One region of the Cytobacillus sp. Bac17 genome, then DNA from elsewhere that is predicted to be linked to it. Evidence: riboswitches for the same ligand, from Rfam matches in the RefSeq annotation. Region 1 holds a riboswitch; each other region holds the start of a gene.

The links. Region 1 has a riboswitch for thiamine pyrophosphate ahead of thiC (phosphomethylpyrimidine synthase ThiC). Riboswitches for the same ligand answer to the same signal wherever they lie in the genome.
Region 2: linked by a shared signal. The riboswitch ahead of thiW (energy coupling factor transporter S component ThiW) and the one ahead of thiC (phosphomethylpyrimidine synthase ThiC) in region 1 are both predicted to bind thiamine pyrophosphate.
Region 3: linked by a shared signal. The riboswitch ahead of NR125_RS13405 (YkoF family thiamine/hydroxymethylpyrimidine-binding protein) and the one ahead of thiC (phosphomethylpyrimidine synthase ThiC) in region 1 are both predicted to bind thiamine pyrophosphate.
Region 4: linked by a shared signal. The riboswitch ahead of NR125_RS04060 (ABC transporter substrate-binding protein) and the one ahead of thiC (phosphomethylpyrimidine synthase ThiC) in region 1 are both predicted to bind thiamine pyrophosphate.

Annotation. Positions count from the first base shown of each region.
Region 1 is NZ_JALJRC010000003.1:216,501-223,933, forward strand. It holds gene thiC (phosphomethylpyrimidine synthase ThiC) at 1-1,677, opposite strand, end outside; TPP riboswitch at 1,804-1,918, opposite strand; gene NR125_RS07790 (hypothetical protein) at 2,106-2,390, opposite strand; gene NR125_RS07795 (bifunctional metallophosphatase/5'-nucleotidase) at 2,544-4,178, shown strand; gene NR125_RS07800 (hypothetical protein) at 4,283-4,519, shown strand; gene NR125_RS07805 (DUF3267 domain-containing protein) at 4,536-5,072, opposite strand; gene NR125_RS07810 (MFS transporter) at 5,171-6,388, opposite strand; gene NR125_RS07815 (hypothetical protein) at 6,640-7,059, shown strand; gene NR125_RS07820 (cation diffusion facilitator family transporter) at 7,098-7,433, opposite strand, start outside.
Region 2 is NZ_JALJRC010000016.1:68,965-76,397, forward strand. It holds gene NR125_RS17960 (PaaI family thioesterase) at 1-198, opposite strand, end outside; gene NR125_RS17965 (alpha-hydroxy-acid oxidizing protein) at 385-1,494, shown strand; TPP riboswitch at 1,623-1,739, shown strand; gene thiW (energy coupling factor transporter S component ThiW) at 1,852-2,340, shown strand; TPP riboswitch at 2,490-2,591, shown strand; gene tenA (thiaminase II) at 2,651-3,340, shown strand; gene NR125_RS17980 (DUF1287 domain-containing protein) at 3,703-4,410, opposite strand; gene NR125_RS17985 (TIM barrel protein) at 4,515-5,348, shown strand; gene NR125_RS17990 (DUF6843 domain-containing protein) at 5,473-6,309, shown strand; gene NR125_RS17995 (MGDG synthase family glycosyltransferase) at 6,388-7,433, opposite strand, start outside.
Region 3 is NZ_JALJRC010000009.1:135,557-142,989, forward strand. It holds gene NR125_RS13385 (enoyl-CoA hydratase) at 1-667, opposite strand, end outside; gene NR125_RS13390 (long-chain fatty acid--CoA ligase) at 832-2,457, opposite strand; gene NR125_RS13395 (coproporphyrinogen III oxidase) at 2,604-4,118, opposite strand; gene NR125_RS13400 (Cof-type HAD-IIB family hydrolase) at 4,334-5,200, opposite strand; TPP riboswitch at 5,430-5,531, shown strand; gene NR125_RS13405 (YkoF family thiamine/hydroxymethylpyrimidine-binding protein) at 5,620-6,225, shown strand; gene NR125_RS13410 (ECF transporter S component) at 6,227-6,823, shown strand; gene NR125_RS13415 (ABC transporter ATP-binding protein) at 6,807-7,433, shown strand, end outside.
Region 4 is NZ_JALJRC010000001.1:814,870-822,302, forward strand. It holds gene NR125_RS04035 (glycoside hydrolase family 13 protein) at 1-628, opposite strand, end outside; gene treP (PTS system trehalose-specific EIIBC component) at 717-2,123, opposite strand; gene NR125_RS04045 (twin-arginine translocase TatA/TatE family subunit) at 2,405-2,578, opposite strand; gene NR125_RS04050 (NAD-dependent deacylase) at 2,696-3,409, opposite strand; gene NR125_RS04055 (YkvA family protein) at 3,556-3,969, shown strand; TPP riboswitch at 4,043-4,151, shown strand; gene NR125_RS04060 (ABC transporter substrate-binding protein) at 4,260-5,264, shown strand; gene NR125_RS04065 (thiamine-binding protein) at 5,278-5,571, shown strand; gene NR125_RS04070 (ABC transporter permease) at 5,568-6,335, shown strand; gene NR125_RS04075 (ABC transporter ATP-binding protein) at 6,332-7,066, shown strand; gene NR125_RS04080 (TatD family hydrolase) at 7,078-7,433, shown strand, end outside.

The DNA of each region.
Region 1 (7,433 bases):
GATATCCTGCGAAATTCTCATGCTGCAGAATTTTGGCCCGCACATGGAACAGAAGTGAGCTGTTTTAGCCCCTTCAGCCGGCAATGTCTCATCATGGTATTCCAATGCGCGTTCAGGATCAAGCGACAGATTGAATTGATCCCTCCAGCGGAATTCAAACCGGGCTTTTGACAGGGCATCATCTCTTTTTTGTGCTCCCGGGTGGCCCTTTGCCAGATCTGCAGCATGCGCTGCAATTTTATAAGTAATGACACCCTCGCGTACATCATCTCTATTTGGCAAACCCAAATGTTCTTTAGGAGTAACATAGCAAAGCATTGCCGTACCATACCAGCCTATCATGGCAGCCCCGATTGCAGAGGTAATGTGGTCATATCCTGGAGCTATATCTGTTGTTAGGGGCCCAAGTGTATAAAATGGCGCTTCCTTGCAGATCTCCAATTGTTTATCCATATTCTCTTTAATTAAATGCATTGGAACATGGCCAGGTCCCTCCACCATTACCTGTACATCGTGTTCCCATGCAATTTTCGTCAACTCCCCAAGTGTCTCGAGCTCTGCAAATTGAGCCTCGTCATTGGCATCTGCAATCGATCCCGGGCGCAGCCCATCCCCGAGTGAGAAGGCCACATCATAGGCTTTCATGATCTCGCAGATTTCTTCAAAATGTGTATATAAAAAGTTTTCTTTATGATGATGCAAACACCATTGGGCCATAATGGATCCGCCCCTCGATACAATTCCGGTTAAGCGTTTTGCCGACAGCGGAACATACCTCAAAAGGACACCTGCATGAATGGTAAAGTAGTCAACCCCCTGCTCAGCTTGTTCGATTAAGGTATCTCTGTAAACTTCCCACGTAAGATCCTCGGCAATGCCATTAACCTTTTCAAGTGCCTGATAAATGGGAACGGTGCCGACCGGAACGGCAGAGTTCCTGATAATCCATTCACGTGTGGTATGAATATTTTTGCCTGTAGATAGATCCATGATCGTGTCTGCTCCCCATCGAGTAGCCCAGGTCATTTTTTCTACCTCTTCCTCAATAGAGGATGAAACAGCAGAATTTCCAATGTTCGCATTAATTTTTACGTGGAAATTCCTTCCGATGATCATCGGCTCTGTCTCAGGATGATTGATATTGGAAGGAATGATTGCCCGCCCTCTTGCTACTTCAGACCGCACAAATTCCGGATCCATATTTTCCCGAATGGCTATATACTCCATCTCAGGAGTAATGATCCCCTTTTTTGCATAGTGAAGCTGGGTAACATTCTTTCCTTTTTTTGCTCTCAATGGCTTGCGGGATAAGCCAGGAAAAACTTTATGATTAGCACGCGGATCATGTTCATCGCGGTACCCATTATCCTCGGGCTTTATTTTCCGCCCATCATACTCTTCAACATCCCCGCGTTCATGAATCCACCGGCTTCTCAGAGCAGGAAGCCCTTTTTTTAGATCTGCCGTATATTGAGGATCCGTATAAGGTCCGCTCGTATCATATACTCGAACCGGCTCATTGATTTCCTCTCCAAAAGTTCCGGAAGTGGGACTTAACTCTATCTCACGCATTGGAACCTTTATATCAGGCCTGGATCCCTCCACATAGACTTTTTTGCTGCCAGTAAAGCACGACATAATGGAAATGCTCTTTTGATTTAATGAACTTGCCGTCATTGATCATCTCTCCCTTATAAAAATATAAGGACGAGACCTGGAACCAAGGAAGTGCCAGATATGTAAAAAAGCCGGTCCACATAAAGATGGACCGGCTTAACCGAAGATGTCTTTGCACAAAGAAATTTTTGCACATTCTAACTTCCCCACGCTGGTATGATCCAGATCAGGTCCAAAGAGTCAAGAAACTTTAGCGCGTTTCTTTCTCAGCCCAAGCTATTGGGCACCCCTAGTTATTGCTATTAAATTCAATTTTAGTATACAGAATTGCGGAAACAAATGAAAGGAATTATTTCAGAATTCTGTCAGATGAAAAATTTTGCCTTTATTCTGCTCCTTACCCCGTTTTCCTTAATTCAATTTTTTTACTTCTGAATGAATATCAAAAACGCCTGTCAGCGGCAGACGTTTTCCGTGAATTATGCGGGTTAGTTCCCGTCAGACTCCTCATCATTCATATCCATATCACTTTCATCCATACTCTCTTCATCTTGTGGTGATTCTTCATTCATGCCGGGCTCCTCCATATCAGATTCTTCTGATGTGCCAGGATCCTGCATTTCATTATCTTCATTATTGTTTTCTTCCATCTGATTATCTTCCAATTCCACATCTTCCGTTTCCGGCGGCGGATCCTGTTCATCCGTTCCGCATCCTGCCAACAATAATCCTGCACTCAATGGAACTGATAGCCATAGCTTCTTATAATTCATGTATTGTCATCTCCTTTTGCAGTATTATGTTTCTTTAAGACCTTACCCTTTTAGCAGGAGGCCAAACTTTTCTGATCCTTAATAGCCCACCATCCGATTAAATCCCTGATATCTGCAAATACTATCCCTGCCACAAATACTGGAGGATGAATGATGAGAGTACTTTTCACCCTTATTTTATTTAGCTTCCTGGGAATGCCTCTATTCAGCGGACAGCCTGCAGAAAAAGAACAAGGGAATCAGCAGGGTCTTTCGGAAGAATATCACGGCCATGTTGAAGAACGTACAGAAGCACCATACAAGCAAATTCAATTGCTGGGCATTAATGATTTCCATGGGCAGCTGAATGTCACTCGGCAGGTTAACGGCAGACCGGCAGGACGCGCTGATTACCTCGCTGCCTATTTGCGGCAGCGTGCTTCTGAAAATAAAAACACCCTTTTGCTGCATGCTGGCGACATGATTGGAGCTAGCCCGCCAGTATCCGCTCTTCTGCGGGATGAACCGACTATTGAATTTTTGAATAAGATGGGGTTTGATATCGGAACTATCGGTAATCATGAATTTGATCGAGGATCTGATGAACTGCTTCGCCTGCTAAGTGGCAGCAGCCCTTCAGCGGCAAAAGTTTATTCCGGTTCCCATTTCCCATGGATTGCAGCCAATGTCATCAGTCAAAAGTCAGGCAAGCCCTTTCTTCCTCCATATAAAATAGTAAACGTTAGCGGGATCCCAATTGGATTTATCGGAGTCATCACGAAAGAAACATCGGCTATTACCGCGCCAAACAGTGTGAAAGATCTGATCTTCACCGATGAAGCTGAAGCCATCAACAAGTATGCCCGAGAACTTAAAAAACAAGGAGTAAGAGCCATTGTGGTACTAGCGCATGTTCCTGGAAAATCAGAACCAAATGGTGAGCATGCAAGAGGCCCGTTAATAGAGTTGGCCCATCAGGCGGATGACGAAGTGGACATTATTTTCGGAGGCCATAGTCATGCCTATCTGAACAGTGTGGTAGATGGAAAGCTTCTTGTGCAGGCCTACTCATATGGCACTGCCTTTTCTGATGTAGATATAGAAATAGATCCCCAGACAAAGGATATTGTCCGCAAACACGCTGAAATTGTGAATGTTTTTCAAGAGAATATCCAGCCCGCAAGCGACATAACCAGGATGATCGAGAGCTATGAAAGAAAAGTTGAACCCTCGGTGAACAGATATATTGGCACTGCTGCCATTCCAATCACAGCCGAACAAAACAGAAGCGGTGAATCAGCCCTGGGCAATCTTATTGCCGATTCCCAGCGGGCAGTGATGAACACAGATTTCGCTTTCATCAATCCGGGAGGAATCCGGGCAAACATTGACGCCGGCAGAGTTACATGGGGAAACTTATATGTCGTCCTCCCCTTCAGCAATCACCTTGTCAAAATGAACCTAACAGGCAGCCAAATTCGTGATGTCCTTAATCAGCAATGGCAGCCAAATTCAACAAGAATTCTTCAGATTTCCGGCTTCTCTTATTCCTGGTATGACAGCCAGCCTTCCGGTGAAAAAGTAAAAGATATTTATCTTCCTGACGGAACAAAATTGGATTCGGACAAGATCTATTCGGTCACTGTAAATACCTATCTCGCTGATGGCGGAGACAATTTTACAGTATTCCGAAAAGGGACGAACAGAGTGACCGGACCAAGTGATATAGATGCACTAGTGGACTATATACAGAATTCAGCACAGCCATTCAGCTCCGCGATTGAGGGACGCATAAAAAGAATAGACTGAAAAAGGACAGCTCGGGGACTGTCCTTTTTTCTTGTTCATTTAATACTAACAGCAGGATCGACATCATATCCTTCTATTAGGATCAGAAAGAAAGGAATAGGATAATGAAAAAGTATATTTATTTTCTCATGCTGTTCGGCGTCTTTTTTCCATTTTTTCATAAGACAGCCATTGTTTTTGAAAACTGGAGATTGTGTACAAATACATCCAAATTGATAGGGATCCAGCTTTATGGACTGGATTCAATGAGAAACCTTCTAATATCATCACTGGCGGCCCTGGTTGCTTTCTTTTTCACCCAGCTATTTATTGTGTGGGACAAAAAACATAAAAGTTCTTAAACATATGAATTGAAGCCTATTCATAAACCGTAAATTGCGGTTTAGTCGGATGGTCAATGACAAGAGCATCATTTGGAAATTTTAAGAGCTTTTTATACAAAACAAGGTCTCCAAAACATCCAACTGTCAATATCGCCCCTAATATCGATAATCCAGGCATATTCAGTACAATTCCAAGAACAAGGGGCAATAAGCCAGTCGGAATGAATGGCAGCATTAAAACCTTTTTCATTTGCTGAACCGTCACTGGCTGTTTAGCATGAGCATAGGCCACACCCAATTTCAAATTGACTCCCCAGGACATTTCGCTCCATGGGACACCGCCAATATAGCGGAAACCTGCCAAATGGATGGCTTCATGCAAGATAACGATAACGGCCATACCAGCTAAAAATAATAGCATACCTATAAGATCAAAAGACATTTCTCCTCCGCCATATATTACGGCATGTAAAAAGAGCACCCCAAATACCAGCGCAATCGTTGCTATGAATAAATAAACCTGCAATTTCATCATTGAAATGGAAACAACCGTTTGTTTTTTATTTTCCAAATTTTCACCCCGCGAGGAATTGGTCGATTACCTATATTTACGGATCACAAACAGCAAAGTTTCAAAAAATGGCTATTGCCGGCAGCTCCCCATTGCCTTTAGCCCTCCGCTTCTAATGCATTACCTTTACCTTGAAGCTTCAGCTGAATAAAACCAAAAATGGACGAAATGATTAATAATATTCCTGATAAAATGTAAATAAGCCGAACACCGATTAGATCAGTTAAGACCCCTATGCCCAAAATGGAGAAAACGAAAATCAATTCGTTTAAGACAGATTTAGCAGCAAGAATTTTCGTGAGCATTGTTTCATCTGCACTATTTTGATACATAGTGGTTTGCGCAAGATCCCGCAGCTGATAGGCAGGTCCCATCAATATTACAAATAGCAGCGCTAAGAAAGGATTCGAAATAAAACCATACCCCAAGGTAAGAATCCCGAAAGCACTGGATCCAATCAGCATAAAAATAATCAAACGGCCTTGCAGTAAATAAGAAAGCCGATAAATGAGGATTCCTCCAGCAATAGTGCCTAAGTAATATCCTCCGTTGATATAGCCCCACCAAGACTCCCCCTTTCCAAGGGCATCCTCCACATAGGTTAACGTAACTGCACCAATCCAAATCGTTCCTGCCCAAGCTTCTATTAAATCCATTAGGATCAGGACTCGAAGCCCTTTATCCTGGAAGAGTAATTTCCAGCCAGCCGTTAGACTGGACAGCATCCGGAAGTTTGAGTTCACAGCAGGTGATTCGCTTTTTTTTATCAAAAACAAGCTTAGAATAGAAATAACAAGCAGAATGATCGTAATGATCAATGTGGATTGTTTGCCAAGGAAAGCTAACAGGATACCGCCAAAGGTCCACCCTGCAAACAAGAAAGTCTGGTCAACACTTGAGAGCAGGCTATTCGCTTTGACTCTTTGCTTTTTAGGAACAACAGCTTTTACCATGGACATTTTAATAGGCGAGAAAAAGCCATTGAAAAAGGATATAAGGGCCAACACTAAGAAAATAGCCATTAACATAAAATCCTTCATTTGCTGCAAGAATAATATCATTAATCCAGCAATCAGAACGATCTGGCTTATCTGGGAAAACTTCAATAGATTTACTGGCTGAAATCTATCCGAAATGGATGGAAGCAGTATATTACTGATCATTCTCGATATTACACTAATCAATGTGACGGCTGCAGAAAGTGCTGTGCTCCCTGTTTCATTATACAAATGCAGCACAACAGCCATCGTGTACAGGGCAAACCCAAGATTCGTTGCTGTCTGGCTTACTAGAAGAGCGTAAAATGAACGATTCATCACTATCCCCCTATCTAAAGTCGTTGCAAACCGGCATGATTTCTATAAAGTTAAGCTCTTAATCTAATATTGAAAATCTATCATTTAGCTTAACATATTGAAAAATGCCTGCAGCAGCCAGCTCGGTAATATGTTCTAACAATATAGATCATGGTAGCTTGTTCCTATTTTTCAGAAAAACATATCACGATTTTCATGAATGTCTGTATAATCAACTTAAACTATTAATAGAAAGGAGCTCAACAGAAAACGTGCTTTACATATGGGATATCGAAAAGATTATAAAAAACACCTTGGATGGGTTCCAATTGGATATTAACTATGAGTTCTGCAATACACTTACTGCACCCATGAGCTACAATGTCTCAACGAATACAATTAAATTTAACTACCTGAAAGTGAACGGCTACATTGCAAAAATTAATTTTAAAATTAAAGAAACAGATGAGAACCTGGTTAAATTAATGCTATTCCATGAAATCGGGTATTATCTGGACTTCAAGAAAAACAAACATGACATAAGAACGCTACTGTACGGAGAAGATGACGAAAAAGAACAGCTCATGTCTGAAATAGAAAAAAACTCATGGGATTATGGAAGAAAAATAGTACCTGAACAACTGGTAAATTCCTATGATCATTTACGGGAATTGGATAAAATGTTCAGCTAGAAAAAGAAATGCGCCTCATTAAGAGACGCATTTCTTTATTAATTCGGTTCCACATGGACGTGAACATCATAAACCCCATAATCCCTCATCATCACTTTCTCCACATGTGTCGCAATATCATGGGCTTCCTTAATATCAAGCTTGGAATTAACCAAAATGACCACATCGATCACTTCATTGTTTCCATAGCTTCTGCCTTTAATATCTTTAATGCCTTTTACCCCGTCTACATTTTTGATGACATCCTGATAATGCTTAATCTTTTTTTCATCAAATCCATCAGAAAGCTCATGGGAGGCTTGTACAAAAATATCCCAAGCCGTTTTGCATATTAAAAACCCGACAACTATGGCTGTTAATGGATCAAGCCAAGG
Region 2 (7,433 bases), on a different contig from region 1:
GGATTGCATCTGGTTTTCATCCGGCTCGAAAATATTCCCCATCGCTACATCCGCAAGAGTGGAAATGATGCCTCCATGAACCAGCCCCGCGCTGTTAATAAAGAGCGGCTGAATTGGCAAAGTCACTTTCATATTGCTTTCACTGACTCTTTCGTAATGGAATTTCAGAAATTCATCAAAAGGCTGTTTGATTAACATTTTGTACACTCCAATTTCATTAAGGTTAAAATGTTTATTCATGATTTTTTGTGAAATCCCTGCTTATTGCGGCTAATTTGTATAGGAAAGGCTGTAACTGCGAATTTATGATTTTATTAGATGGTTTCATAAAATCTGAAAAAGTGTTATTATTTTCAATAAATTCAAAAAAGGCAGGGCTGGAATATGGCAAAAGTAGAGAATATTAGTTTCGCAGAAAACTTTCCTATTTCATTTAAGGAACTGGAAGAAGAAGCAGAGAAAGTGATGGGAGCTGGCGGATTTGGCTATGTCCAATCAGGAGCCGGGGGAGAAGAAACGCTGAAAAAGAATATCGAATCCTTTGCAAAATACTCAATTGTACCGAGGATGCTTAGAGATGTATCAGTGCCGGATATAAGTGTGAATTTATTTGGAAAAACGTATCCCTATCCAGTATTCCTTGCACCTATAGGAATGCAGCGTCTTGAACACAGTGAGGGAGAGCTTGCATCTGCCCGGGCGGCAGCTTCGTTTGGAATTCCTTTTATCCAGAGCACGGTATCCAGTTATTCCATTGAAGAAATCGCAAATGCAACAGGCACGAGTCCAAAATGGTTCCAATTATATTGGTCCAATTATGAAGATACTGCGTTCAGTATGGTGCGCCGGGCGGAGGAATCAGGCTATGAAGCAATTGTGTTAACAGTAGATACGGTGATGATGGGGTGGAGGGAAGCTGATCTAAGAAACAATTTTTCACCGTTAAAGCTTGGCTATGGAAAAGCAAACTATGAGAGTGACCCGGTCTTTATGGCCACTCTCCATGACGGTGATGTAGTTCAGGGAATCCTTGATAATATCCATCATCCAACCTTGAGCTGGGAGCATATTGCTAGGTTAAAAGAGAAAACAAATCTGCCGATTCTATTAAAGGGTATTCTCCATCCCGAAGATGCCAGGCTGGCCGTTGAAAAAGGGATAGACGGAATCATAGTCTCCAATCATGGCGGCAGGCAGCTTGATGGAGTGATTGCGGCGATTGATGCGCTTGGACCGGTTGTGAAGGAAGTCAAAGGAAGAATTCCAGTATTGTTTGACAGCGGCATTCGCCGCGGTTCCGATGTGGTCAAAGCACTGGCATTAGGAGCCGACGCAGTTTGCCTGGGAAGGCCGTATGTGTACGGTTTGGCCATTGGCGGGCAGAATGGAGTTGAAAAAGTACTTGCCAACTTTATTGAAGAAACAAAAGTGTCACTTTCTCTGGCAGGAGTCGGGAGTCTAAAGGAAATGGCAAGTCTGAAGCTACTTCGATAGTTTCTCAGCAGAAATCGAAGAGCGCTTAATACATTGATTGCACCAAGAAAAGTATATAAGCAAAAAGATTGATGACAGTGCCGGAATAATTTGTTAAGCTTGAGATAGCTTATCAAACTAAATATCTATGCAGCTACTAGGGGTGCCCCGAATGTGTGGGCTGAGAGGAAAGCGCGTTATAGCTTTCTGACTCTTATGGACCTGATCTGGTTAATGCCAGCGGAGGGAAGTAGGATTTGACTATATGTCAATTCATATACTTAAACCAAGCCAGGTCCTTATGGGAATCTGGCTTTTTTGTATACATACTTCCCATCCTGATAAGCAATCAGGCGGCCCTTTAGAAAGGAGGTTTAGATGAACAGAACCCGATTGTTAACTACGATGGCTTTATTTGTAGCAATTGGGACACTGGGATCCCATTTGCTCTGGTTTCCGGCAGGCATAGCCAAGGCCTATCCGGTGCAGCATGCGGTGAATGTATTGGCAGCGGTGACGCTTGGCCCCCTGCCTGCAGCAGCTGTGGCATTTATGATTGGCCTGCTTCGTAATTTGCTTGGATTCGGGACGCTGCTTGCGTTTCCAGGCGGCATGATCGGAGCGTTTTTGGCAGGTGTGCTTTATTTGAAGTTCGGCCGGAAAATATGGGCTGCTGTAGGAGAAGTGGTAGGTACCGGCATAATCGGTGCATTGTTTGCAGTCCCTTTTGCAAAGGTTCTCATGGGAAGCGCAGCTGGGGCATTCTTCTTTGTGCCGCCATTCCTGGTCAGCAGTATTGCCGGTGCGGCCATAGGCTGGATGGTTTTGGCAAAGGTTAAAGAGAAGAATCTGGTTCAGAATATGTGATGATTTTGAGCTGGCGAAGCTAGATGAGTAAGCAGCATAGTAAAGAAATCTGACTTAATGAGCGATTTTCAAGAGTTATAAGCGAAATCCCAAATTTATGAGAGAAAAACGTCAAGTTAGAAAGTCGGTAAAAAACAATTAAAATGTTAGAAAACTGCTAGGGGCGCTACGGCTGAGATAAGGAGCTTTTCCTTTGTCCCTTGGAACCTGATCTGGATAATGCCAGCGCAGGGAAGCAGTGAGGACCTCGTTTTATATCCTCATGCTTTTTCCCCGGCAGCTTCTGTAATTAATAAGGAGGCTATTTTTTATGACTTTTTCAGAGATTCTGCGCAAGGAAAATGAAGATTTGTTTCAGCTGATATTTGAGCACCCATTTGTCCAGGGGATCGGGAGAGGGGACGTGCCGAAAGAGGCACTGGCCCATTACATTAAAGCGGACTTTGAGTATCTGAATGCGTTCATGCATATTTATGGGATTGCCATTTCAAAGTCAGCAGAGCGTAAGGATATTGCATATTTTAATCAGCAAATAGAATTTGTATTGAACAGCGAAGTACATCCCCACCATAATTTTTGCCAGCAGATTGGCGTGGATTACGAAGCATTGCAGGGCTATCCGCTCCCTCCAACAGCTGATCATTATGTTAAGCATATGATGTATCATGCCCACACAGGCGGCATGGGTGAAATCCTTGCTGCATTATTGCCTTGTCCATGGACTTATTGGGAGATTGGGCTTGAACTCATGAAGCAATATGAGCCAGATGAGAACCATCCGTTTTATCCATGGATCTCTTTTTACGCAAATTTAAGGGTCGAAGCTGTGACCATGAATATGAGAAACCGTTTGGATGAGCTTGCTGATGCGGCATCACCGGAAGAAAGGCAGCGAATGAAGGATGCTTTCCGAAAAAGCTGCCAGCTGGAGCTTGGCTTCTGGGAGATGGCTTACACCTGCGAAGAGTGGCCGGCAGGCAATCCTGCAGCAGTAAGATAAGAAAAGCGCAAGCGCCTCGCTCAAAAAGGAACGCAGGCTAAGAGCGCAACGTCCTCCCAAAAGCTACCGCTTTCGGTCGTGCGATGTATCGCTGCCGTAGCTTTCCTTGTCCTGTGGCAACGTCTGCATGACCCACATCCTCCCATAATCTGCCGCTTTTGGTCGTGCGATGATTATGCTGCCGAAGCCTTCCTTGTCCTGCGGGCCTCAGGGATAAGACGGTTCCTTATGGCCCCGGGTTCCTAGGAGCCGGAGCTAGACAAGCTTGTGACCTCAAGGGGGGGGGCTGCTTGCGCTAGACAGTTATCGAAGTTCAAAATTTTATACTTTCGTATTTAATAAGAAAAACGCCTGCATCTGCTTTATGGCAGTGCAGGCGTTTTTTCAAAATCCCATCTGTAATGAGCGGTAATAGGAGTCTTAAAAGAAGAGAGTTTTACTTCTGCTGCAAATGGTGTGGAGTTATGTATGACATATGGAATGCCATCTTTCGTCCGTTTGTCAGATATGATGGCAACATGGTCGAATTTAGGAGAAAGGAAAACCACAATGTCACCCGGCTGCCATTGCTGAAGGTTCTTAATATCTCCTGGAATCAGTTCTGTTGTTAATGACTTTGCGAAGCGGCTAAAAAAGACATTCTGGTTTGGCACCCTCCTGAAATCAATGTTTGGATCCGGATTGCCCTTCACTCTTGAATACAAGTCCGTATTCTCGGCGATATCCTGATCAATAAGATCCTTTATAGTTACATCCGCCCCCTGGAAACCCCTCCAAACCACATCTGTACAGACACCTTCACCATCGGGCGGATATCCTCCCGCATAGTAGGCACTTTTATATGGCGTGCGCTGTTCCACTTCTTTTCTGGCTGTCAGGACCATATCAAGCGGATCGGCAATGCCGTTTTGATTAGAATCGGCCTTTGAATAAGCAGCAGGCACTTCCATTTTCTTAGCCAAAGGATTTTCAAAATGAATGCCGATGGAATCCAGAATGATTCCGCTTCGGAAAAAAAGAATGAATAATAACAGTACTGCGATAATGGAAGCAAACACTTTTTTTATCATAAAAGTCTCCTCATGTATTTTAATGATTAGACGGCATTATTTTCCAATAAGTTACATAGAGGTATGATAAGATTGCTATAAGAATACATAAGAGAGGGGATATCATGGCTCATCATATAGGGATATCGGGAAGCGTCATTTTGTCAGACAGCAAGCTGTTTCCTGAACTTTTTAAACGTCATTTGCCGCATATTGAGATAGGCGAATTTCAAGATGAAGAATCCTTCCGCTGTTTTATTGAAATGCTGGGTAAAACAAACAAAAGCTTTGGTCTACATTCGCCTCTTTTCCGGGGACAAAGCAAATACGATCTGCTGGAAAAGATCCGTATAAATCCGAAGGAAGCCTGGATCCAGTTTGAGACGGAAGTGGAAAGAATGTCCCGGCTTGGAGCTGAATACATATTGGTGCACTTTCCTTACTTTAAAAAGGAAACCAATGGGAATCCAGCAGAGATCATTGAGGAGGGACTCAAGAAACTCAGTTCTCTTCAGAGTAAGTATGGGATTCTGATTGTGTGTGAACCTAAATTGGGATTCCAGCAATCGCCAGCAGGGATTCATTATCTTGACCGCTTTCCTGTAGAGACATGGAAGAAATACGGACTCAGCCTCTGTGTCGATATTGGGGATTATATATTGGCCGCAGGCGAGAAGGCCATAAATTATATAGAAAAATGGTCCGAGTTTGTAAGAGTGGTCCATTTACATAATGTTGAATATCAGGGTGATAAATATATTTGGGTGCCTGTGCATCCATCTCATGAGAATGATGGCAATCATCATAAAATTAAGAAGCTGATGGATTTTTTAGCTAAAGAATGCAAGGATGTATTTTTTGTCATGGAATACACTCCACACACGAACCCTCCGGAAAAAATGGTAGAAGAAGGGATCGGGTGGGCAATAGAGGTCATTGAGGAAGGGTCTGTTAGTTAAGGAAGCAGGCCGCCTGGCATTAATTTTGTGCACGTTGAAAATAAAAGGTTAATGATACCTTGTATGTATGCTTAGTTATATGTGAAATTAATCACAACAGAGAGAGGAGGTTCATTTATTTCTTATGCTGGGATTTAAAATAAAAACGGCCCTGCAGGCTTCCATTCTTTTTACATTTGGTTTTTGGCTTCTCTTTTTCTTGTCTGAAGGGGAACTGTTTTCTTTCTTCCTGATTATGATTTTTTTTTACTGCTTTTTCGGAAATGTGATATACGGTGTTCCAGTGTCGCTGCTTTCTGAGGTTTTTACTAAGAATCTAGCAATATGGCGGTTTCCCGCGGCGGCATTTATACATACCATTTTGGCTGCTGTCACTTATTTTATTATGGAAGGGTTTGCTTTTTACATATTAATTGCTTCGGTGCTTTTCTTTTTAGTGGACGAGTGGCGGAAATGGGACCGCGAGATGCCAGGGGGATGGAGGATTGCCTTGAATGCAGCTGGTCTTCTCATCGCCTGCCTGCTGCCGATGGGGGGCTTTTGGATGCTTCAGCAGGCAGATCTGGAAGAAAAAACTCATGATCTTTATCTGATTCCAAAAGGGTATGCTGGTCAGGTGAGAATTGTTCATGAAATAGAGAATGCCCCTGTGCCTGTGACAGAAGGGAAGTACGATGTATTTCGGGTGAATGATAGAGGATATGCCATTACCTCTTTACCGCAAAGTGAAGGATATATTGACGATTTGTACTATTATGTGGATGAAAAGGGGAAGCGTGAAGCGATATCAGAAAGCTGTATTTCATATGGCGGATCAGGCGGTGTACAGGGAGATGGTTATGAATATTCGTATACCTATTTTTCGGTTGGCTGTGATGAGAACATGGATGATCAAGGAACTAGCCCTGGGATTGAGGATATTCTTTATGAAGAGGGTTTGATTAATCAAACGTTTGATTGAAATGGAAAACAGCCTGGAGATTCCAGGCTGTTAATTATTTATCGCAGTCTTACTTCCAGAGCCCAGCTGAGCGAAGTTTCACTTTAAAGTGGGGATAGCTCTTATGGAATGTACAGTTTCAGGCGTTTTTCTGCCGGTGCTTTTAATTGACATGAACATGGCATAGTCCAATGGGCAATTGACTTTTGCCAGATAAGAATCAATGTGTTTTCTTAGACTAAGTATAGCTTCTTCATTATTAAGCTGTTCAGCAATGTGCTTGTCATTAATGACAAGCACCAGATTTTTCTCAAGCAAATAGTCCAAATTGATTTCCTCTTGTCCGGGGAGTGAGGTATGGACCAGAATCGGAAGTTTCTTTTGCAGTGCTTCACTAATTGTAACTCCGCCTGGTTTGGTCAAAATAGCATCGGCTTTATTATATAGCTGGTTCATTTCAAAAGGGTCTTCAATATATCCAATGGGCTCGATCTGCTTTGAATCGAGTGCTTGGAGTGAGCTATATAATTCGTCATTATTTCCGCAAAGGATCAGAAATCGAATATGAGGAACCTTCTGCATAGCGTCTATAAAATCACAGTTTACTAAGCCGCTGTTTCCTCCTGCAACCAGAATATGGCGTATCCGGTTATCTTTCTTTAATGGAACCTGGAGGTGATACGCAGAATGAACCGGTATGCCTGTTACAAAAATTTGCTCATCAGGAATATTGTGCTTTTTAATAAGCTTTTCCTTCGCCTCGGGATGAGGTACGAAATGAAAATCAATTCCCCGTTTTCCCCATATATCATTAATAAAAAAATCCGTGTAAACATTCACCGCCGTGACGTTCCGGTATCGTCCCTTTTGCTTTAGTGAACTGATGATTCCAGATGGAAAAGAATGAGTGCAAAATATTAAATCCGGATTTTCTTCATCAAGGAACTTCTGCATTTTTCGTTCAAAATAATAGGATAAAACCTGTAAATCAGGCTGCAATTTAAAAGGGTGCTGCTTATACATAATGGTGTAATATAATGCCCTGTAAAGGAAAGGGGCACCCAGGAAACCTTTTAAATATATCCCTGATACCAGCTTCTCAAGCTTATCACTGCAATAGGAAAGAAAGTCGACTATTTTGATTT
Region 3 (7,433 bases), on a different contig from region 1:
GGCGGTTTTTATCAGCAAGAATTTTCTTTGTCTTAATCATTGCTTCAGTTGGGCTGTTAAGCCATTTGCTCAATTTTGCATCAACAGCATTATTTAAATCAGCTTCTGCTATTTCGTGAATCAGCCCCATTTGTAAAGCCTCATTTGCAGTCAGCACTTTTCCTTCCCAGATTAAATGCTTGGCTTTATCCTCGCCGATTCGCTGCTGCAGGAAGAAGTGAGACCCTCCATCAGGAATTAATCCAATTCCAATAAAATTCATGGCAAGCTTGCTGTTCTTGTCTGCCAAAATATAATCAGTAGCCAATGCCAGACTTAAGCCCAAACCAGCTGCTGCGCCTGTTACAGCACTGATTGTCAGCTTCGGCATGCTATAAAGAGACACAACCAGCTCGTTGATGCAATCCATCACAACAGGGAAATCGCTTTCATTTGTTTCCAAAAGCATTGTTTTAATATCTCCGCCTGAGGAAAATGCGCGGCCCTTTCCTTTTAATACAACGATATCCACCTCATCCATTTGGCTTATATCCTTCATCGCAGTCAAGAGCCCCTTAATCATTTCCACATTCAATGCATTCAGTGATTCCGGCCTGTTCATCTCAACTGTGGCCACTCGGCCATCAAGCTGTACGCTGACAGTATCAGTTACAAAGTCTGTTGTCAAAATCCTTTCCCTCCTTTTTGTGCTTCTTCTATTATAAAGAGTATTATTATATTTAAAAAGCGTTTTGTCTAAAAATTTTTAATTTTGTCACTTATTAAGGTATTGTGCTGTATTCCAAAACCTGCACAAAAAAACAGCATCCTCAGAAGGATGCTGCACTATATTTACTTTGCATTACCTGTATATTCTTTTTGGACCTGATCTCTTAAAGCCATTTTGAGGAATTTTCCTACAGATGTTTTTGGTATTTCTTCAAAGAAAAGAATTTCATCCGGAAGCCACCATTTTGCAAATTGCGGCTTTAGGAATTCATAAAGGTCTTCTTTTGTTGTCTGTCCTTTAAATGGCTCTTTCAGAACAACGCATGCCACCGGCCGTTCCTGCCATTGCTCATGCGGGACAGCAACAACCGCCGCCTCAAATACCGATTCATGAGCCATCAAGGCATTTTCGATATCAACAGAAGAAATCCATTCCCCTCCGCTTTTAATCAAATCTTTTGTCCGGTCAACAATTTTCATAAATCCTTCTTCATCAATGGTTACGACATCACCCGTGTAGAGCCAGCCATCTTGGAACGACTCATCAGTCCGCTCGTCCTTGTAATATTCAGAAGCAATCCATGGTCCTCTTATGGCGAGTTCCCCCATTTCCTTTCCGTCCCATGCTGCTTCGCCATCCTTGCCGGCAATCTTCATTTCCAATCCGGGGACAAGTATGCCCTGCTTAGCTTTTATGTCCAGCTTCTCATCGGGTGATAACTCTTCCTGATAGCTTTTTAAAGTCGAAATAACAACAAGAGGGCTTGTTTCAGTCATTCCGTAAGCGTGCATGAATGGAATATTGTGTTTTTGCTCGAAAGCTTTAATCATGCCTTTTGGTGCAGCCGATCCTCCGCACAGAACCGATCGGAGTGAACTCATGTCATATTTATTTTCATCCAGCTCTTTTAATAATCCGAGCCAGATTGTCGGTACTCCGGCTGTTATCGTAACTTTTTCTGATTGGATAAGCTCAGCCAAAAGTTTAGGTGTAAAATATGGGCCCGGCAACACAAGAGTCGTTCCAAACCAGACAGCAGCAAAAGGGAGCCCCCATGCATTTACATGGAACATCGGCACTACCGGAAGGGCGATATCTTTCTCGCTTACCGCTGCACTATCTGCCATTCCCAGTGCCATACTGTGAAGGACGATACCCCTGTGGGAATAGACGACACCTTTAGGATTGCCTGTGGTCGCAGAGGTATAGCACATTCCAGCTGCTGAATTTTCATCCAGATCATCAGGATATTCGTATGCACCGCTTGCTTCATTGATAAGCGTTTCATAGTGATAAACCGGCGAAAGAGTAGTCTCAGGCAATTCATCTTCATCAGTCATAATAATGAAAGCCTTGACCGTTTTCAGTTCATCCTTAACCTTCTCAATTAAAGGGACAATATCAGGATCAATCAAAAGCACCTTATCTTCAGCATGGTTAATTATATAAGTAATATGTCGAGGTGACAGTCGTATATTAATCGTATGAAGAACGGCTCCGCTGCATGGAATGGCAAAATAAGCCTCCAAGTGGCGATGATGGTTCCAAGCAAGTGTCCCGACCTTGTCCCCTCTTTCCACCCCTATGTTTTGCAGGCTTTCTGCCAGCTTCCTTGTCCGTTCTGCAATCTCCTTATATGTAAATCTCTGAATTCCGCCGGCTGTTCTTGAAACGACTGTTTTCCTTGGAAAATACTTTTCTGCACGCTTTATCATTTGCGTCATAGTCAAAGGTGTCTGCATCATCATTACAATTCCCCCTTTTAGAAAACGCTTACATTTGGATTCATAGAATTCTATGATCTTTATTACCTATATTCATTCTCTTTATTTTCAGTAATTCCTTTAATTTCTTTCTGAATTTTCTAAAATATAAACTTTTAAAAAACCCCCGCCTATTCGGCCAGGGATTCGTGTTTATTAAAAAGTTCTTTTAATATTTTCAATTTCTCGTTTGCATAATGCTCAAAACTGTCATTATACGATTTAGGATCCTTCGGGTTTGCAAAATGAGTGATTTTCCCTGTCTGAGGATCAATGAACTTACTGGAGGCCCCGCATCCGAGCCCGATGATTGTCTGCTGTTCTTCCATAATCATGATGTTATAGATGCTTTCCTGATTCGGAAGGGCATAGCCGACATTTTCAAGATTGCCGAGAATATTTTTCTGACGGTAAAGATAATAAGGATGGTAATTATGCTGTTTTGTCCAATCCTCAGCCATGTCCATCATTTTTTCAATTTCTTCCCGCTCGGCAACTTTATATTTTTGCTTGTTCTTCGTCATTTCCGAAGCCCGTTTAAAGGATAAAGTATGAACTGTCAGAGATTCCGGCATTAATTTCTCAGTTTCATCCAAAGTATGCGAAAATTCCGGCACACCTTCTCCAGGAAGCCCAATAATCAGATCCATATTGATGTTATTCATTCCCATATTGCGGGCCAGATGGAACTTATCCACGGTTTCTTCCACTGTATGGTGGCGGCCAATGGCTTTCAAGGTCTCCTGAATATAGGACTGAGGATTGATGCTGATGCGGTCAATTTTCCATTTTTTCAGCACTTCAAGCTTTTCGGGTGTGATTGTATCCGGACGTCCGGCTTCCACAGTGACCTCCCGTATGTTTTCGACATCGGGAAAAGAGTCGTACATTTCCTCATAAAGCATATCCATCTCTTCCGCCGTAATGCTTGTCGGAGTCCCTCCACCATAATAGACAGTAGTAATTTTCACATCATTTTCTTTCAGCCACTCGCCAATTTTACGCATTTCGAAATGCAGGCCGCCAAGGAACGAGTTTACTGAACCCTGCCTGCCATTAATCGCATATGCAGGAAAAGTGCAATACGCGCATTTTGTCGGGCAGAATGGAATGCCAATATATATGCTGACTTCATTTTTTAAGTTATAAAGATCCGGTACGACAGCAAGCTGCCTGTCTACGATATTCTGCATAAGCTGGATCTTTTCATCTGTAATCAAATACTCTTCCTTAAGCTGCTGATGGGCTTCATGGAGAGGTGTCTGATGCTGTATGGCACGGTGAAGCAATTTTGTGGGACGTACCCCAGTCAGAATTCCCCACTTCTGGGTAATGCCTGTCCATTCCTGCAAAACAGTCAGATATACGTGGGATACTGCATTTTTTATTTGTTTAAAATTCTCTTTTTCTGTCTCAGACGGTACGAATTCCTTCTCAAAATTCGCTGAATGATTCTTGCCATCTTTATCAGAAAGCTCTGCAATGGCTTTAATGTGCTTTCCATGTTCAAGCTGAAGATTAATTGTAAGGTCGGCTGCATCATTCTCACCCAGCATCACTTCACATTCTTCAAAAAAGAGGTTCCCGATCAGCCGGAGCGGACGATGGAAACGTTCATCCTGTACACCTAAAATTGAAATGTTCAAATTGATCACCTTTTTTAGAAAATATATTAATCTGCCGATGTCTTTGTTTTCTTAGGGGCAGCTGCATAGTGTCTATTTTTCATGTTGACAAACTTCTTTTAGTGTACAGAAATGGGGAAACAAGGTCAATATAAGGGAAATGATTCCTAATGGATACCCAGTATCGCAAAGCAAAAAAAGAGCCGATTTACTAATCGAGCTCTCTTTGATTGATTTTATTTTAATAGATTCATTTTCTTCAGGAAATCAATTGGATGCTGTTTGCGGAAATGTTCTTTGACCATGTAGCTTACACCGTTCTGGTCATTGGATCGTGTCAGCCAGTCTGCTGCTTTTTTGACTTCGGCAGGTGCATTACCCATAGCCACACCGAGGCCGGCGGCTTCAATCATTTCCAGATCATCCTCCGAGTCGCCTATAACGACCATTTGGTTTCGGGAAATTCCGAGATGTTCACATAAATAGAGCAAACCATTCAGCTTTGAAACTCCGGCAGGTACAATATCCATCCGCAGATCACTTAACTTAATGACTTCTACATTTTCAAACATGCCCCTAATGGCTGCCTGGGCATCCTCAAGGTCGTCTTTATCTTCAAAATACACTTCAATTTTTGGCGGTGTGACCGGCTCATCTAAAATGGTGTCACTTAATGAATCCACAAATTGCTGCGAGTAAAAAATGGGATCGCCGGTTGTAAAAACAGTTTTAGCAAGCATATTGGTATTGAGCTTGGTTTTGTTGGCAAGGGAATATTTTTCGTGCACCAGCCTGATTTGACAGGTAAAGCCTTCAAGCAGGCGCACGATTTCAAACGTTTCATCTTCCTGTATCCTTTTTACAAATATCGGCTTTTCCTGAGAAGCTGCAATATAAGCTCCCCTGTGTGTGACCAGCAAGGAATTGATTTTCAATGCTTTGGCCGCTTTTTTCGCGGATGGAAAGCTTCTGGATGTGACAAGTGTTACATAAATTCCTTTTTGCTGCACATATTCAATCGCTTCTTTTGTTGATTTATGAAGTCTTCCATTTGATTGGAGTAGTGTTCCGTCAATATTTAAAGCAAGCATTCTATATATCATCCAATTTGCCCCCTATTCTCGGTGTAAAATTGTCCTATTACACTTTTATGAAGGGAAGGATTGGATTAGAACATGACATGGACAATGCAGAAATTTTTTCATAGCTTATCTGTGTTATTGAAGGCGTTTATCTGTTTTCATAGATCATTTGATTTAAAGAATTGTAAATTAGTCATTTACAATTTGGATGCTCCGTATTAAGATGGAGTCAATAAAAACTGCATATCTTATTTTGCACTAGGGGAGCTTTTAGGCTGAGAAGAACAATCCGTTCTGACTCTTATCACCCGATCTGGATAATACCAGCGTGGGGAAGTGCAGGTGAACGGCTATCATTTCTAGTGTATTGATATCATTCAACTGCATTTCCTTTTGGGAATGCAGTTTTTTAATTTTATATAAACCAGGAGGATGGCAAAATGCAGGAAAATTTCTTATGCGGAACAAGCGAGATTACAGGGTGCAGGTTTTCGATTTATCCAATGACTGACAGGTTTGTGGATGTTATTTTATCTGCTCTAAAAGAAGTGGATACAAGCAAGATATGGATGGAAACAGATGATGTGAGCACTTGTGTGCGCGGCAGGTCCATTCATGTTTTTGATGTAGTCAAAGCGATTTATCTTGAAGCTGCTAAGCATGGTGATCATGTAGTATTTAACGGCACATTTTCAAATGGATGCCCTGGCGATACTGCCGGAGATGCTTATCTTGCTGAAAATGAAGAGAAGGCGAATGAAAAAAAATCTGCTGGAATCAGCCAGGAAGTCGCTGTCCAGTTCGCACTTTATCCGATGGGGATTCCTGGATACATGAACGTCATTATGAACCAAGTCGAGCTTGCAAAGGCTCAGGGAACGTTTACTGAAGGAGTGCATTATGCTTCAAGATTAGATGGGAATGCACACGATGTTTTTAAAACGCTGGAAGATGCTTTCGAAAGCTGTAAGAAAAGCGATTCCACTCATATTGTCATGACGGTTAATATGTCTGCAAACAGTCCTTCCAAAAAGGGGGCTGTGTAAAATGCTCGAAAAATGGAAGCTTCGTGAGGTCATTGTCCTATCTGTACTCGCTGTTGTGTTTGCAGTTGTATACCTGGTGTTCATGCAATTTGGCAACGTGTTATATGGGATGTTTGGCTTAATTGGCTTTGATCTGATTTTTGGCATTTGGTTTATTGTTTCAATCATCGCAGCGTACATAATCAGAAAACCCGGAGCAGCCTTTTTATCGGAAACCATCGCAGCGGCCATTGAAGTCATGATTGGCAATGCAGTAGGCCCTCGCCTGATTCTTTCAGGCATGATTCAGGGGATTGGAGCAGAAGCTGTTTTTGCGGCAACTAAATGGAACAATTACCGGACATGGGTTTTAATTGCTGCCGGCATGGGCTCTTCTGTTACGAGCTTTATTTGGGGCTATTTCATTTCCGGCTACGCAGCCCTCTCACCCGGTTATGTAACTGCCATGTTTTTTGTGAGACTGGTTAGCGGTGCTTTGCTCGCTGGATTGCTGGGGAAATGGCTGAGTAAGAGTCTTGCTAAAACTGGGGCATTAAACAGCTTCCCTATCGGAAAAGAGCTGAGAAGGGAAAAATCACAAAATGGCATTTCAGCATAACCAGCCTTTATTAATAACAGAAAAGCTGTCCTTCCGGCATGAAGATGTGAAGAATCCTGTTTTTAAGAATGTGAATTTCAGCCTTAATTCAGGGGAAGCTGTTCTATTATTGGGCCCCAGCGGCTGCGGAAAAAGCACGCTTGCTTTCTGCTTAAATAAATTGTATCCGGAAGCCGTTGATGGCGACTTGGATGGCACCATTTCCTTCAAAGGAAAGATACTGGATGAATTCCCGCCAGGTGAAATTAATCAGCACATTGGCATTGTGTTTCAGGATCCTGAAAGCCAGTTTTGCATGACAACAGTTGAAGAGGAGCTGGCATTCGGCCTTGAGAATATGAAAACACCTCCTGCAGAAATTGAGACCAAGATTGATGAAGCACTGGAACTTGTTCATCTTCTGCCATTTAAGCACGCCTTAATCCACACCCTTTCGGGGGGACAAAAGCAAAAACTTGCACTTGCATGTGTATTGTCATTAAAACCGGATATCCTGATTTTGGATGAACCGACAGCAAATCTTGACCCGGCTTCAAGCTATGAACTTACCCGTATCATCAAAGAGCTAAAAGAGGAGCAATCCTTTTCCCTTCTAATCATTGAGCACAAG
Region 4 (7,433 bases), on a different contig from region 1:
GTCCCTCTACTTTGGAAATAAAGTTGACCACATCCATTCTGAATCCATCAATGCCTTTTTCCAGCCACCAAGTCATCATGTCGTATATTTCATTTCTAAGTTTCGGATTATCCCAATTTAAATCTGGCTGTTTCTTTGAAAACAGATGCAAATAATATTCTCCTGTTTTATCATCAAGTTTCCAGGCGGATCCCCCGAAATTGCTTCCCCAGTTATTCGGCTCTTTTCCATTCCTTCCTTCGCGCCATATATAATAATCCCTGAATGGATTGTCTTTGGATTTCCTGGACTCTGCAAACCAGATATGTTCGTCTGAACTATGGTTCACCACCAGATCCATAATGAGTTTAATCTCTCTCTTATTCATCTCTCCGAGAAGTTCTTCCCAATCTTCCATTGTTCCAAACTCACTCATAATATCCTGATAATCGCTTATATCATAGCCATTATCATCATTTGGCGATTTATATACTGGAGAAAGCCAGACCACATCAATCCCTAGCTCTTTCAAATAATCCAGCCTGGAGATGATACCCTGCAAATCTCCTATTCCATCTCCATTGCTATCCATGAAGCTCCGCGGGTATATCTGGTAAACTACACTTTCTTTCCACCATTGCTTCTTCATATGGCGACCTCCGATTTTTAACATTTGTGTGCATGCCCCAAGAAATGGCGATACCATGGAATCATAGAACCCCATGGCATCAATCTTTCTATTCTGCTTTTTTAAATTTAGAGAAGGCTAAGGTCAATACAAACGGTACGACAAGTGCAATACCCATTCCGATAAAGAAAGAACCCCAATTTTCCGCAAAGATAGAGAAGAATGCCGGCAAGCCTCCTACACCTATCGACGGTGCCTTAACTCCATTAATAGTGATGAAGATTCCTGCAATTGCTGACCCAATAATCGCTGCAAAGAACGGGTACTTAAAGCGAAGATTTACGCCAAACATTGCCGGTTCTGTTACGCCCAGCCACGCTGATACTGAAGAAGTTAGCGCAAGCCCTTTCAGTTTTTCGTTCCCTTTGCTTAACAGCATCATGGCAAAAGCGGCGGAACCCTGAGCTATATTAGACAATGCAACCATCGGCCATAAAAACGTGCCGCCAATGCTGCCGATTAACTGCAGATCAACTGCCAGGAACGTATGATGCATACCAGTGATAACGAGAGGGGCATATAATCCACCGTAAATCAAGCCTCCAAGGGCTGGAACAGCATCAAAGATTCCGACAACCCCATTTGTAATCCAGCTGCCGATCATGAATGTGATCGGTCCAATAGCAATAAAAGAAAGAAACCCAGTGATCAGTAAAGCGATCGGCGCGACAGTTAGAAGCTGAAAAGCATCAGGGATTCTTTTTCTCAGAAATACTTCTATCTTAGCCAATACGTATGAAGCAAATAATACAGGCAATACCTGCCCCTGATAACCTACCTTTTCTATTTCTAACCCGAATAAGTTCCACTTCGGAACTTCTTCAGCAGAACCATAGCCCCATGCATTTAAAAGATCCGGATGCACTAGCATTAAACCTAGCACAATACCAAGAAGAGGACTTCCGCCAAACCGGTTTACAGCACTCCATCCAATCAAACCGGGAAGGAATACGAAAGCAGTATTGGCAATCAGGTTAATGATGCCAGCCAGATCAGCCCAGTTAGTATAAACTTCAACAAAAGACTTATCATCAAAGAAAATATCCGGTGCTGTCATAATATTGTTTATCCCCATCAGCAAACCGGCTGTTACGATAGCTGGAAGGATTGGAATAAAAATATCTGCGAGTGTTTTAATGCCGCGCTGCAATGGATTTAAGTTCTCAGCAGCAGCACTTTTTGTTTCTTCTTTTGATGATTCGCCTATTCCAGTTGCTTCTGTCATTTCTTTATACACTTTATCAACAAGGCCTTGTCCAATGACAACCTGGAATTGTCCATTTGTGGAAAAGGAACCTTTCACTACATCTATATTTTCGAGTTTTTCTTTATTGACCTTCCCCTCATCTTTTAAGGCAAAACGCAGACGTGTAACACAATGAGTAGCCGCTGCGATATTATCCTTGCCCCCGATAGCTTCTACAATTTGCTCTGCTGACTCTTTATTCGTAGCCATTCTTCGCTCTCCTCCTGTTACCGTTTTCATATTATAGAAAAAAACAGTTATAAGGTTTTTATTTATTGTTCTCGCCATTTACAACTCTATCCAATTTAGCAAACCAACTTGTATATACATGAACTGTTTACGCTTTCATTTTATCTTGTATATACATGTTAGTCAACCATTTTTTCATTTCTCTCTTTTCTATACCCATTCACTCGCTTCGAAAGCCAGAAAATAAAAAACCGGCTTCGAGACTATTGTCTGCAAAGCCGGTTCTAAACCACTTGAATAGGTTATTTCCTTTTATCATTGTCATCATCTTTTGTGAGTTCACGGGTAGATTTCTTAAATTCTTTTAATGTCTCCCCGAACGCTCTTCCTATTTCAGGAAGTTTCTTAGGTCCAAAAATAATCAGAGCCAAAACCAGGATTAGAATTAAACCTGGAATACCGATGTTTGATAACATGCTGAACACTCCTTATATATCATATCGCTTGAGGCAGTAGTAATCATGTTCATTGTCCATTATAGTTGATTGATAAAAAAAATCATAGCATGAGTGCTATGATTTCATGTTTTTTGACTATTTGAAGGCTCTATCAAGTTCATCCAGCACTTCACCAATTTTGCGGTCATGAATCACTTTATCAGCATAAATATCGAAATCCGTAGGTTCCATATTAATAATCACAAGTTTTGCTCCTTTTTGTTTGGCTATCAGCGGAAACTGATTTGCAGGTGTTACAGTCAAGGATGATCCCAGAACAATAAAAAGTTCTGCTTTTTCTGTTTCATCTGCTGCGAAATCTAAGGCCTCCTCAGGGAGCATTTCCCCAAACAGAACCACTGAAGGACGGAGCACACCCCCGCAACGGCATTGGAATTGACCATGCAAATACCCCTCGCTCGGGAACTCTTTTTTACATTTCCGGCAATGGAGTGTCTGCAGATTCCCATGGAGCTCTGATATTTTTTCACTTCCCGCGAGTCCATGAAATCCATCCACGTTCTGGGTAATAATGCTCTTAATAATACCTCTCTTTTCCCAATCTGCAAGAATATAGTGCCCTTGATGGGGATTACACTCCTTAAGCCCGATTACCCTGTGCCGATAAAATTCTATAAATTCGTTCACATTTTCATTCAATGCTTTTGTACTGGCTATTTTCCCAGGATCTTTCCCATTCCATAATCCATTATTGGCAGACCTGAAATCAGGCAGTCCGCTTTCTGTCGACATTCCTGCTCCAGTCAATATTACTGTATAATTTGATTCTTTCAGCCATTTCTCAAGCATATATATCAGCTCCCAATAAGGTTTTGTCACAGGTTAAATTTGATTTCCATTTATTTCTCCCAATGAAATGTTTATGTCATGTCAGGTATGCGGTAAATACTAGATTATAACTGTTTATGCGAATTATCAATATAGGAGTGATAGCTATGCCTGAAATAGAAACCAAAGTTTATAAGGACGGCTATAAAAAATTTTCATCCAGGGCTAAACGTTATGCGGACGATCCTGAAAAAACAAAAGGACTTTTAAGAAAGGCTACACTTAAAGCAGATAAAAACCAATCTTCATTAAGTGATATATGGGAAAAGGTTCAGCTTCTGATCGATTTAGTAAAGTCATGGTCTAAAGGCGATTACCGGCATATTTCAAAAAAATCGATTATCTTTATTATTGCTTCCATACTATACTTTGTTTCCCCAATAGACCTTGTTCCTGACTTTTTAATAGGAATGGGAATCTTAGATGATGTAGCAGTCCTTGGTTTTGCCGTTAGCCAAATTACAGGTGAACTTGAAAAATTCAGAATTTGGAAAGAGAGCAGGACGATTGGAATGAAATAATTATTTTCTGTGCATTTTAATATTATTTGCTATAATAATGATGGAAAGTATTTATGCTGTCAAAATTAAATAGCAAGAAATGTAGGGGAACCGGTATGCCGGTTGAGACTTCATCATTAAGATGCTGACCCTTTGAACCTGATCTGGCTCATACCAGCGTAGGGAACATATTCTTAAACATACTAAATGTTTTTTATATGCGCCCTGGTTTATACCGGGGCGTTTTTATTTTTCAGGGCAGACTATCATTAACTTTCCTTATTACATAACGTTTTTTAGGAGGAGTACTTATGAAAAAGTGGATTGCAGCTATCTGTTCGCTGCTGCTTCTTTCAGGCTGTGCCGGCAATGGACCGGATAATCAGACTGGAAGCGAAGATTCAGACAGCAAACAAGATTTGAAAAAAGTTACTGTTGTACTGGATTGGACACCTAATACCAATCATACCGGCTTATATGCCGCAAAGGACAAAGGATATTTTAAAGAAGAAGGGCTCGATGTAGAAATTATAATGCCAGGTGAAGCAGGTGCAGATCAATTGACTGCATCAGGCAAGGCTGATTTTGGTGTCAGCTATCAGGAAAGCATCACGGAAGCACGTGTACAGGGCGTTCCCCTTGTATCGATAGCAGCTGTTATTCAGCATAATACTTCCGGTTTTGCATCCCCTGCCGAAAAAAACATTAAATCGCCGAAAGACTTTGAAGGAAAAACTTATGGCGGCTGGGGGGCACCTGTAGAAAAATCGGTAATAGACTCCCTAATGAAGAAGGAAAACGCTAATATTGATAAGGTCTCAATTGTTAATATGGGGGATGCTGACTTTTTTACAGCTGTTAAAAGAGATATAGACTTCGCATGGATTTATTATGGATGGACAGGTGTAGAAGCAGAACTTCGGGGGGAAAAGATTAATATGGTCTACCTTACCGACTACTCAGAAAAACTGGATTACTACACGCCCGTTCTCGCAACCAGCGAAAAAATGATTGCAGATGATCCGGATACTGTCAAAGCATTTGTAAAAGCAGCAGCAAGGGGATATGAATTTGCAATCGATCAACCTGGCGAAGCAGCAGATATTTTGTTAAAGAATGCTCCGGATCTGGACAGCGAATTGGTCAAAAAAAGCCAGGAATGGCTATCCCCCCGCTATCAGGATGATGCTTCAAGATGGGGTGAACAAAAGCTTGAAGTCTGGGAAAACTATGCAGACTGGATGCATGAAAATGGTCTTTTAGATAAAGAATTAGATGCAGGCAAAGCATTCACTAATGACTTCCTGCCGGAATAAGGAGAGTTCAAATATGGCAAACGCACTTGTAAGCATTCAGATCATACCGAAAACAAAAGATGGGGAAAATGTTATACCTTACGTTGATGAAGCAATTAGTGTCATTCAGCAATCCGGTGTTAAGTACGAAGTGCATCCCCTCGAAACAACGATGGAAGGCGATTTAGACCATTTATTGAAAATCATAGCTGATATGAACAGAAAAATGATTGAAAGAGGAAGCAGCAATGTAATCTCACAGGTAAAGGTTCTATATCAGCCGGACGGTATTGAAATGAGTGATTTAACGGAGAAATATCGTCCATGATAAATTTGTTCAGAAAAGGATGGAGGCCGGCTGCGGTTCTCCTTCTTTTATTCATTGCTTGGGAAATGGCAGTAAATCTGGCAGAAGTCCCTGCATGGCTCCTGCCTCCGCCAACAGAAATCGTTCTGGAAGCGATTTCGGGCTGGGAGGGCTTCAGCCACCACCTTCAATCGACAGTCATGCTTTCCCTATTGGGATTTGCCATTGGCACCGTCATAGGTTTAATCACAGCCGTTATACTGCACTTATTGCCTTTTATAAGGGAGTCGGTTTACCCTCTCCTCATACTTTCACAAAATGTGCCTATAATTGTTCTGGCTCCTTTGCTGGTTGTTTGGTTTGGTTTCGGGATACTTCCAAAGCTGATTGTCATCACGCTGGTTTGCTTCTTCCCCATTACTGTTGCTGCATTGGACGGCTTTCGCCAGACACCCGGAGAACTTAGGCATTATATGCTGATGGCAGGGGCCAGCAAAGGACAGCTGTTTTGGAAGCTGGAGCTTCCCTATTCCCTTCCCTCTCTATTTTCAGGGCTAAAAATCTCCGCAACCTATAGTGTGATGGGTGCTGTAATATCCGAATGGCTCGGAGCTAAAGAAGGAATAGGTGTTTATATGACTCTGGCATCTTCTTCATTTCGGACAGACCGTGTTTTTGTTGCCATTTTTGCGATTATGCTGTTAAGCTTGCTGTTTTTTGGAGGAATTTTACTGGCTGAACGTTTGCTGATTAAATGGAAGTCACGGGAGAGTGCCAGGAAATGATACAATTATCCGTTAATCATTTAACCAAAAGTTTTGATACTAATCAGGTTTTAGACAATTTGAGTTTTCATGTAAATGAAGGGGAATTTGTTTCGATTTTAGGTCCTTCAGGGAGCGGAAAGAGCACCATTTTCAACCTGATTGGCGGGATGCTTCTGCCGGACGAAGGCTCCATAACGCTTGGGAATGTGAAAATCAACGGCAAACGCGGTTCAATAAGCTATATGCCTCAGACACCTTCCCTGATGCCCTGGAGAACCATTCTTCAAAACGTTCTGCTTGGACAGGAGCTAATGGGTAAAACCGATTCGGAAGCGGCCAGAAAGATGCTTCAAAAAGCTGGTCTCGGCGGCTATGAAAATGCATACCCCCATGAATTGTCAGGGGGAATGAAGCAAAGGGCTGCCTTTATCCGGGCATTATTAAGCCCGCAGCCTATCATTTTGCTGGATGAACCTTTTTCAGCTTTAGATGAGCTTACCCGCCACGATATGCAAAAGTGGCTTCTCGATATTTGGAATGAGCATAAGCCGACAATTCTGTTTGTAACCCACAATATCGAAGAAGCCATTTACCTCTCTGATCGAATTTTAGTACTGAGCAGCAAGCCTGCTAAAGTAATTAAAGAATATAAGGTACCCTTTAACAGGCCAAGAATGGAGGAACTTTATCTCAATGAAAATTTCCTTGCCTGCAAAAGAAGCATCCATCATGCGCTGAAAAATCATTAGGAGGCAACAGCATGGATAAGTATATTGATGCCCATATTCATCTTGATAAGTACAGCAATATTGAATTAGAGAAAATGTTTCATGAGTTGCCGTTTCAGCTTTCACTTGTTACAGTTTCAAGCGATTTAGCATCCTGCAAAAGAAATCTTGCTCTTGCAGAAATTTATTCCTTTGTTAAACCTGCCTTCGGTTTTCACCCTGAACAGGTTCTGCCCAGTGATCATGAAATTTCAGAGCTTTTCAGCTGGATAAAGATTCACATAGAACAAATGGCTGCTGTTGGCGAGGTTGGCCTTCCATACTATTTAAGGTCTGAAGGGAGAAAGCAGCTTGGGGGATATATTGAACTTCTCGAAGAATTCATTAA